DNA from 2 places in the Rhodoferax sp. WC2427 genome. Region 2 is predicted to be linked to the other one. Evidence: riboswitches for the same ligand, from Rfam matches in the RefSeq annotation. Region 2 holds a riboswitch; the other holds the start of a gene.

Region 1 (4,413 bases), 660 kb from region 2:
ATGATTTCGACTACGAGCGCGCCCTGCAAGGCTGCGCCCGTGGCGAGCGCCAAGCCCTGCAAGACATCTACCGGCAAGACAGCCGCCACCTGCTGGGCGTGGCCCTGCGCATCGTGCGCCAGCGCCAGCAGGCCGAGGACGTGGTGCACGATGCCTTCATGGCCATCTGGACCCAGGCCGCCAGCTTCGATGCCCGGCGCGGGTCGGGGCGGGGCTGGATCTACAGCGTGGTGCGCAACCTGGCCCTCAACGCGGTGCGCAACGGCGCGCGCGAGGTATCTGTGGACGAAGAAACCGCCGAGGCCCTGGATGCCCAGCATTCGCTGGAAGCCCATGCGCAGATCGCCGATGCGTTTGACCTGCGCGTCAGCCTGGGCAAGCTCAACGACTGCCTGGCCCGGCTCGAGCCCGCCCGGCGCAACTGCATCCTGTACGCCTATGTGGACGGCTGCTCGCACGGCGAAATTGCCGAGCGCACCCAAACCCCCCTGGGCACCGTCAAGGCCTGGATCAAACGCAGCATGGGCAGCCTGCGGGAGTGCATGGCATGAACCCGCAACAAGACAATCTTTCGCCGGACGAGTTGGCCGCCGAGTACGTGCTGGGCACGCTCTCGGCCACCCGCCGCCGCATGGTGGAGCAGCGCCTGCCCACCGACGCCGCCCTGCAGGCCGCCGTGCAGCGCTGGCAAGAACAGTTGCTGCCGCTGGCAGCCCTGGCCGAGCCGGTGGAGCCGTCTGCCGAACTATGGCAGCGGATCGACCGCAGCGTGGCCCACGCCGTGGCCCCGCGCCGTACGGCCATCGCCCCAGCCCCCCCGCCGTGGTGGGACCGCCTGGGCCTGTGGCGCGGCTTGGCCGGTGCCGGTTTTGCCACCGCCGCCATCCTGGCTTCGGTGCTGGTGACCCGCCAGGGCGTACTACCCGCCGGGCCGCAGTACATGGTGGTGCTGGTCGCGCCGCAAGACAAGGCACCGGGTTGGGTCATCCAGGCCAGCGACACCCGGCAACTCAGCCTCACGGCGCTGGGCCCGGTGGCCGTGCCCGCCGAGAAATCCCTGCAGTTCTGGACCAAGGGCGAGGGCTGGAGCGGCCCGGTGTCTCTGGGCCTGGTCAAGCCGGGGCAGACCATCACCATCCCGCTGGACAAGCTGCCACCGCTGCAGCCCAACCAGTTGTTTGAGCTGACCCTGGAGCCGGTGAACGGCTCGCCCCTCAATAAACCCACCGGCCCGATCCAGTTCATTGGCCGTGCGGTGAAGGTGCTTTAGTTCCAATGCGATAATCCGCAGAGATACCGGGAGAGACTGCTCCCCTTGCATTCGTGCAGGAAATCAGCGCCGAAGGAGCAACCGCCCCCGGAAACTTTCAGGCAAAAGGACCGGTATCTACACCACACACATCTGAAGAGCGGTCGGGTTTCGTCACCCGGCTCACCGCAGGAGCAAGCGGCTGGCAGTTCCATAGAACGACCAGCCGCGAATCTCTCAGGTCCAAAACAGAGGGGGCGATGGCTGCGCACGCGTGCGGCTATCCCCCTGTTGACGTTTTGGAAATCTCATCATGAAAAAGTTCGCAGCGAACATGGCCGTCATTGGCGGCGGTATCACGGGCGTTACCACAGCCTACGCCTTGGCCAAACGCGGTTACACCGTCACCTTGTTCGAAAAACACCGCTACGCGGCCATGGAAACCTCGTTTGCCAACGGCGGGCAGTTTTCGGTGTCCAACGCCGAGGTGTGGAACCACTGGTCCACCGTGCTCAAGGGCGTGAAGTGGATGTTGCGCAGCGATGCGCCGCTGCTGGTCAACCCCAAGCCCAGCTGGCACAAGATGGCCTGGTTTGCCGAGTTCATCGCCGCCATCCCGCAGTACGAAAAAAACACCATCGAAACCACCCGCCTGGCGATGGCCGCGCGCCAGCACCTGGATGCCTGGGCGGCCGAAGAAGGCCTGGACTTTGACCACAAGCGCGAAGGCATCCTGCACATTTACCGCGACAAGGGCAACTTCGAGCACGCGGGCAAGGTCTCCAAGCTGCTGGCCCAGGGCGGGCTGGAGCGCCGCGCTGTCACCCCGCAAGAGATGCGCGCGATTGAGCCCACGCTGGCGGGCGACTACTACGGCGGCTACTTCACCGAGAGCGACACCACCGGCGACATCCACAAGTTCAGCACCGGCATCGCCGCCGCGGCCGAGCGCCTGGGCGTGCACACCCGCTACGGCCATGCCATCCAGACGGTTAAAAGCGACGGCAAATCCGTGACCATCACCGCGCACGACGGTGCAGACACCCACACCAGCGTGTTCGACGGCGTGGTGGTTTGCGCGGGCACGGCCAGCCGCGACATTGCCGCCCAGCTGGGGGATCGGGTCAACATCTACCCGGTCAAGGGCTATTCCATCACCGTCAACCTGGACGACGCGCACAGCCAGGCCTCGGCGCCCATGGTCAGCCTGCTGGACGACGAAACCAAGCTGGTCAGCAGCCGCCTGGGGCTGGGGCGCTTTCGGGTGGCGGGCACGGCCGAGTTCAACGGCTACAACCGCGACATCCGGGCCGACCGCATCCGCCCGCTGGTGGAATGGGTGCAGCAGTGCTTCCCCGGCGTGCGCACCGAAAGCGTGGTGCCCTGGGCCGGACTGCGCCCCATGATGCCCAACCTGATGCCGCGCGTGGGCCCCGGCAAGCGGCCCGGCGTGTTCTACAACACCGGCCACGGGCATTTGGGCTTGACCTTGTCTGCTGTCACCGCCGACATGGTGGCGGCGATGGTGGGCGGGGCCATGCCGCATTGAGCGTCCAGCCTGGGCCCTGCTGGGGGTTTTGGCATTTTTTTGGGTCTTAAGCAGCACCCAGATGGCCCGGAGCGGATACAGTCGGTTACACGGCGGGCCTGCGCGATGCAGCCGCCACTGTTTTGTCCGTTGGTCCATGTGCGGCGGGCTGAAAGGACGTTCATGCGTATCCCTGCTCCCTGGGGTTTTTTGTTACGCCAGCTGCTGCCTGCCGCCATCCTGGCGTGCCTGGCTCCCACGGCGTGGGCGGCCGATGGCTGCAAGCAATTGGTGGCCACCGGCAACCCCGAATACCCCCCGTACCTGTGGCGCGATGGGGCCGACGGCAGCCGCCTGGTGGGGGCCAATGCCGATCTGGTGCAAATGGTGGCCCAAGAGATCGGCATCCCCATCGAGGTGCGCTACGTGGGTTCCTGGGCCCGGGTGCAGGAAGAGGCCCGGCTGGGCCGCATCGACCTGATCGCCGGGGCGTTTTTCACGGTGGACCGGTTGGACTACATGGACTACGTGTACCCGGCGTTTCGCGACACCCGCTCGGTGGTCTGGGGGCGGCAGGTGGCTCCGCTGAAGTACCGGCAGTGGTCGGACCTGAAGAGCCTGTCGGGCATGACGGTGATCAACAACAGCTTTGGCGAGGATTTCGACCGCTACGCCAAAAAGAACCTCAAGATCAACACCGTGCCCAGCCTGGAGCAGGCCTTCAAGATCCTGCAACTGGGCCGGGTGGACTACCTGGTGTACGAGGAAGACCCGGGCCTGGCCTACATCGCCAAATTCGCCATGGCCGGGTTGGTGTCCGCGAGCGTGCCGGTGAGCAACGAAAGCCTGTACCTGACGCTCTCGCACAAGTCCCCCTGCAACACCACCGAAGTGCGCGCCGCCCTGGCCAAGGCCATGTACAGCCTGGCCAGGCAGGGCGTGATGAAGAAGATGGTCGATTCCAACATCCAACTCTGGCGCACCAAGTAAACCAGAATTTATAAAAAATATGGCTCCCGTGCTGATGGATAGGGCGAGAGTAGCTACTTTTTTGATAGCATTGCTTACATCCGGCTGCCGGTGCGCCCCCAGCGCCGGGCGGCTTCCTCGGGGGATGGGGCGGTGGTCGGGCTGCCCAACGGGGCCAGCAGCGCATCCAGGTCGGCCGCGTCAAACTTCAGCCCGCCCGCCGCATCAACGCCCAGCACGCTGTTGGCCAGCGCCAGTTTGCGGGCCTGCAGCTCCAGCATGCGCTCTTCGATGCTGCCTTCCACCACCAGCTTGTAGACGAACACGGGCTGGTCCTGGCCGATGCGGTGGGCGCGGGCGGTGGCCTGCTCTTCCACGGCGGGGTTCCACCAGGGGTCCATATGGATGACGGTGTCGGCGGCGGTAAGGTTCAGGCCCACGCCCCCGGCTTTCAAACTCAGCAGCAGCACGGGCACCTCTTGCGCCTGGAAGCGCTGCACCACGCTGCCGCGCTCTTTGGGCGGGGTCTTGCCGGTGAGGCTCAGAAACGGCAGTTCCAATATCTCCAACTGCTCGGCCACCAGCGCCAGCAGCTCGGTGAACTGCGAAAACACCAGCACCCGCCGCCCCTCGGCCACCATCTCGGGCAGCATGTCGGCCAGCAGCG
Region 2 (4,413 bases):
CGAACTGGAGCCAATCACGTCCAACATCAGGGTTTCATCGGCAGCATCGATGCCGATGTGGCGGGCGATGAATTCGGCGGAGTTTTCGAGTTCGTGCAGGGAGGTCGTCATGGCAAGGCAGTGGTTTACTCCCTCTCCCGTGCATGGGAGAGGGTTGGGGTGAGGGGGGATTTAGGCGCTGAAGGCGGTGTAGGCGGCTTCGTCGAGCAGGGCGGCGACTTCGCCCGGGGCCGACAGCTTGACCTTGAAGAACCAGCCAGCACCCAGCGGGTCGGTGTTGGCCAGGGCCGGGTCGGCGCGCAAGGCTTCGTTTACCTCGGTGACTTCACCGGATACAGGCATGTACACATCGGCGGCGGCTTTCACCGACTCGACCACACCGGCCACGTCTTTCTGGGCGAAGTGGGTGCCGACGGCGGGCAGGTCCACAAACACCACGTCCCCCAGCGCGTCCTGCGCGTGGTGGGTGATGCCCACGGTGGCGGTGTCGCCCTCGATGTTCAGCCATTCGTGGTCTTCGGTGTATTTGATGCTCATGGGGTTGCTCCTGTAATAAAGGGGATTAGCCGCGGAAATAGCGGTTGGGGGTGAAAGGCATGGATACGACTTCCATCGGCACGATTTTGCCTCGCACGATGGCGTTCACGCGGGTGCCGATGGCCGAGAACTCTGACGCCACGTAGGCCATGGCAATCGGCTTGTCCACCGTGGGGCCGAGCAGGCCGCTGGTGACTTCGCCGATCGCGTTGCCCGCCGTGTCTTGCAAGGCGGTGTGTTCGCGCACGGGGATGCGTTCCAGTGCTGCAAGTCCTACACGTTTTCGGCTTCCTGCGCTGATTCCATCAGCGAGAGTAGCTAGTATTTTGGTAGCGCCCGGGAATCCGCCTGCGCGGGCACCACCGGCACGCCGTACTTTCTGGATGGCCCAGTTCAGGCCCGCTTCCACCGGGTTGGTGGTGGTGTCCAGGTCGTTGCCGTACAGGCACAGCCCGGCTTCCAGCCGCAGCGAATTGCGAGCGCCCAGGCCGACGGGTTTTACTTCGGGCTGCGCCAACAGGGCGCGGGCCAGAGCCTCGGCCTGGCTGCTGTGGACGGAGATTTCAAAGCCGTCTTCGCCGGTGTAGCCGCTGCGGGTCAGAAAGCAGGGGATGCCCGCCACATCGAAATGGCCGCCGGTCATGAACACCAGCTTCTCCACGCCGGGTGCCAGGCGCGAAAGGGCATCGACCGCCTTGGGGCCCTGCAGCGCCAGCAGTGCGAGTTCTGGCTGGGGGATAACTTCGCAGCGCTGGCCGATTTTTTCCTGGATGTGGGCGATGTCAGCCACCTTGCAGGCGCCGTTGACGATCACGAAGATGTCGGCCTCGCGCTTGAAGAACATCAGGTCGTCGAGGATGCCGCCGTCATCGTTCAGCAGCAGGCCATAGCGCTGCTTGCCCACGGGCAGGTCGATGACGTCCACGGGGACCAGGGTTTCAAAAGCCGCCGCCGCGTCCGGTCCGACCAGGCGCAGCTGGCCCATGTGGGACACGTCGAACAGGCCCGCCGCCGTGCGGGTGTGGTGGTGCTCGGCCATCAGCCCGGCGGGGTACTGCACCGGCATGCTGTAGCCCGCGAATGGGACCATGCGGGCACCGAGTTCCAGGTGCAGGGCGTTCAGAGGGGTCAGCAAGAGATCGGACATGGCGTTCTTTCGGCATGAAAGGTGGGGACACACAAAAAATCATGGCCATTGTGGCCATGTGTGGTCCCCGCTGTCCGCTTTACCTGAGCGATTCGCCGGGCGGGCTCGGGCGGTGGTGCCAAGCCGACTGCGGGTTGCGCCTTCGGTGAGTCCGCTCCAGGGCGGACTTCTCTCCAGGGGGGTGACGTTTGATGAAAAACGCTTGTCAGTCCTTTTGCCTGAGCGTTCAGACCCACGTAGCGGGGTCCTGCGCCTTCGGCGGTTTTCGCGGGGAAAACTCTCTCCTGACAACGTGGATTCTACTGAATAGATGCACCCCATCGTGCCCGCCGATGAGACTTTCGCGTCCAGGGAGGTTTGCCAAAGGCAAGGGGCTTTCGAGCCACCGCATCTTTGTGCGCAATCGTGTAGAGCGGCGGATAGACCCAGGTTTTAATATTGATTTAAAAATACAAAATAATAAACTATTAAAAATACAAAAATGCATACATTATCTATACCAATGTTGAATACATTTTTGTCTTTTATGTAACTAAATTATTATTGCCTCTTCTAATTAAGAATGTTGGTTACGATTTGCAAAGAAAAATATAGTTTTGCGGTCTGTCGTCATTCATTAGAGGAGCGCCTGTGAGGTTGCCTGGTCAAAACAACGATAGAGCATTTTTATTAACAACAACCTCCTCACGCTTTAGGGTCCTGTGCAAACCCGTCCTGCAGGCGTTTTGCATATTCTGGATGGTTCTGATAGCTGCCACACCGGTGGCCGCCAGGGTGTTGTTTGAGACCTACCGGGGGACGGTACGGGTGCCGGTGCTGCCCGCACCCAGATACTCCAACAGTGGTGGCTCCGATGCGCAGCTATTGCAAAATCTCAAAAATATTTCGGTAAACCCTGCCAATGCCATTACCACGGGCGCGGCTGCCAATATCGATTTTATTGAAAGCTCACTCACGCTCTGCGATGCGGATGTCGATCCGGCCTACACCCTGACTCCTGCCTGCCAGCAAGGGATACAGGGAATGGTTTTATATACCTTGGTGAAGTTTCCAGGGGCCGGGAGCTACACATTTTCATTTGCCCACGATGACCAGGTAGACGTTGACATTTCCACCCAGTTGTCCACCAGCGATTACCGCAACGCCAACTACAACGTCCCCGTTGGAGCGTTGTCCTCCTATACCAACGGCAATACTTTTTTTGAGAATCTGCCGGGCACTTTTACCTCGCCTGCCACCAACGCCTGCTACTTGATGCGGGTGTATTGGAACAACGTCGGAGGAAACAATCTATTGCGTATGCGTTGGTCGGGGGCGGGCACGGGGGGTACCCAGATCATTCCGGCGGCCAACTTGCTGGATCCCGGAGTCCAGTCTAATTGGACAGGATGCAGCAACGCCCCTTCGTCGGTGACCATACTGAAAAATTCCGTGGGTAGTACAGGCACGTTCAGTTTCACGGGCGACAACGGCTTCCAGGGCGACTCGATCACCACGGTGTCGAGTAACGTTCCAGTCAGTGGTCGGAGTTTGAGCTTGGCCCAGTCCGGTATCGCCACCACGCTGACAGAGGCTGCGCCTCCCGCAGGCTGGGCCCTGTCGGATGTGTCGTGTACCGGTCTGGGCAGCGGCGGCACGGCCACGCCCAATACCGCGGCGCGGTCGGTGTTGCTGGATGCCCTGGCCACGGCGGGGCAAAACAACATCAGCTGTACCTTCACCAATGTAAAGCTGCCGCGCCTGCGGGTACAAAAGCAGTTGCCGGGTGGACGCTTTGCGGCGGCGGACCAATTCACGCTCACGGTCAATGGGCCCGCAGCCACCACCCACAGTGTCACCACCACCGGCTCCGGCACCACCGCCAGTGGTATCGCAACGCTCAATAGCGGCATTGGCAGCTACACCGTGGCCGAGACAGCCAGCGGCAGTACCAATCTGTCGAACTACACCTCCAGCTACAGCTGCGTGAACGCGACGCCAGGCGGTACGGCGGTACCCACCGGCACCGGAAACAGCTTTTCAACCCCCTTGGCGGCGAACGACGATGTGTTGTGTACCTTGTCCAATGCCACCTTTCCGGTATTGGGCCTGACCAAAACAACCGGGGCCTCGCCCATGCAGGTGGGCGTGGCGCAGGATTACCTGTTGACTGTCCTGAACACCGGTGGCGGGGCCAGCCCGGCCAGTTTCCAGGTACTGGACCGTCTACCCGCCCATCTGCAATTCAACAGTGCCAGCGGCGCCAGTTGCGTGCCCAGCGGCAGTACCGCTTCAGGCCAATTGCTGACCTGTACCGTGAGCGGCCCCTTGGCGGCCGCAGGCAGCACCACCTTCCGCGTGAACGCCACCCCTTTGCTGGCGACTGCCGGGACTTCGGTGACCAACCGCGCCAGTGTCGATCCGTCAGGCGGTACGCCTGGGGACCCGCTTGCGTGCGTGTCTCCCAAAAACCCGGCAGGCTGTGCCACGGTCACGACCCCCGTGGCGGCACAGCCGTCGCTGGCCTTGACCAAGAGCAGCCCGGCGGTGTTTGTGGTGGGGACGGCCGCGAATTACACGCTGACCATCACCAACTCGGGCGGCGCAGCCACCCCGGCCAGCGTGGTGGTGCAGGAACATCTGCCTGCCAATATGCAGTTCAACAGCGTGGCCGGGGCCAGCTGTGTGGCCAGCGGCACCGTGGCGACAGGGCAGCTATTGGCTTGCTCGGTCGCCGGTCCGATTCCTGT

The links. A riboswitch is a leader RNA that binds a small molecule or an ion and turns the genes downstream of it on or off. The one in region 2 is predicted to bind glycine.
Region 1: it holds a riboswitch for glycine, as region 2 does, so the genes downstream of both, AB3G31_RS08260 (D-amino acid dehydrogenase) here and gcvT (glycine cleavage system aminomethyltransferase GcvT) in region 2, are expected to answer to the same signal.

The regions. Positions count from the first base shown of each region.
Region 1 is NZ_CP162006.1:1,731,111-1,735,523, forward strand. It holds gene AB3G31_RS08250 (sigma-70 family RNA polymerase sigma factor) at 1-551, shown strand, start outside; gene AB3G31_RS08255 (anti-sigma factor) at 548-1,270, shown strand; glycine riboswitch at 1,288-1,393, shown strand; gene AB3G31_RS08260 (D-amino acid dehydrogenase) at 1,563-2,798, shown strand; gene AB3G31_RS08265 (substrate-binding periplasmic protein) at 2,961-3,767, shown strand; gene AB3G31_RS08270 (DEAD/DEAH box helicase) at 3,842-4,413, opposite strand, start outside.
Region 2 is NZ_CP162006.1:2,395,010-2,399,422, forward strand. It holds gene gcvP (aminomethyl-transferring glycine dehydrogenase) at 1-111, opposite strand, end outside; gene gcvH (glycine cleavage system protein GcvH) at 172-537, opposite strand; gene gcvT (glycine cleavage system aminomethyltransferase GcvT) at 563-1,684, opposite strand; glycine riboswitch at 1,745-1,871, opposite strand; glycine riboswitch at 1,881-1,981, opposite strand; gene AB3G31_RS11360 (hypothetical protein) at 3,116-4,413, shown strand, end outside.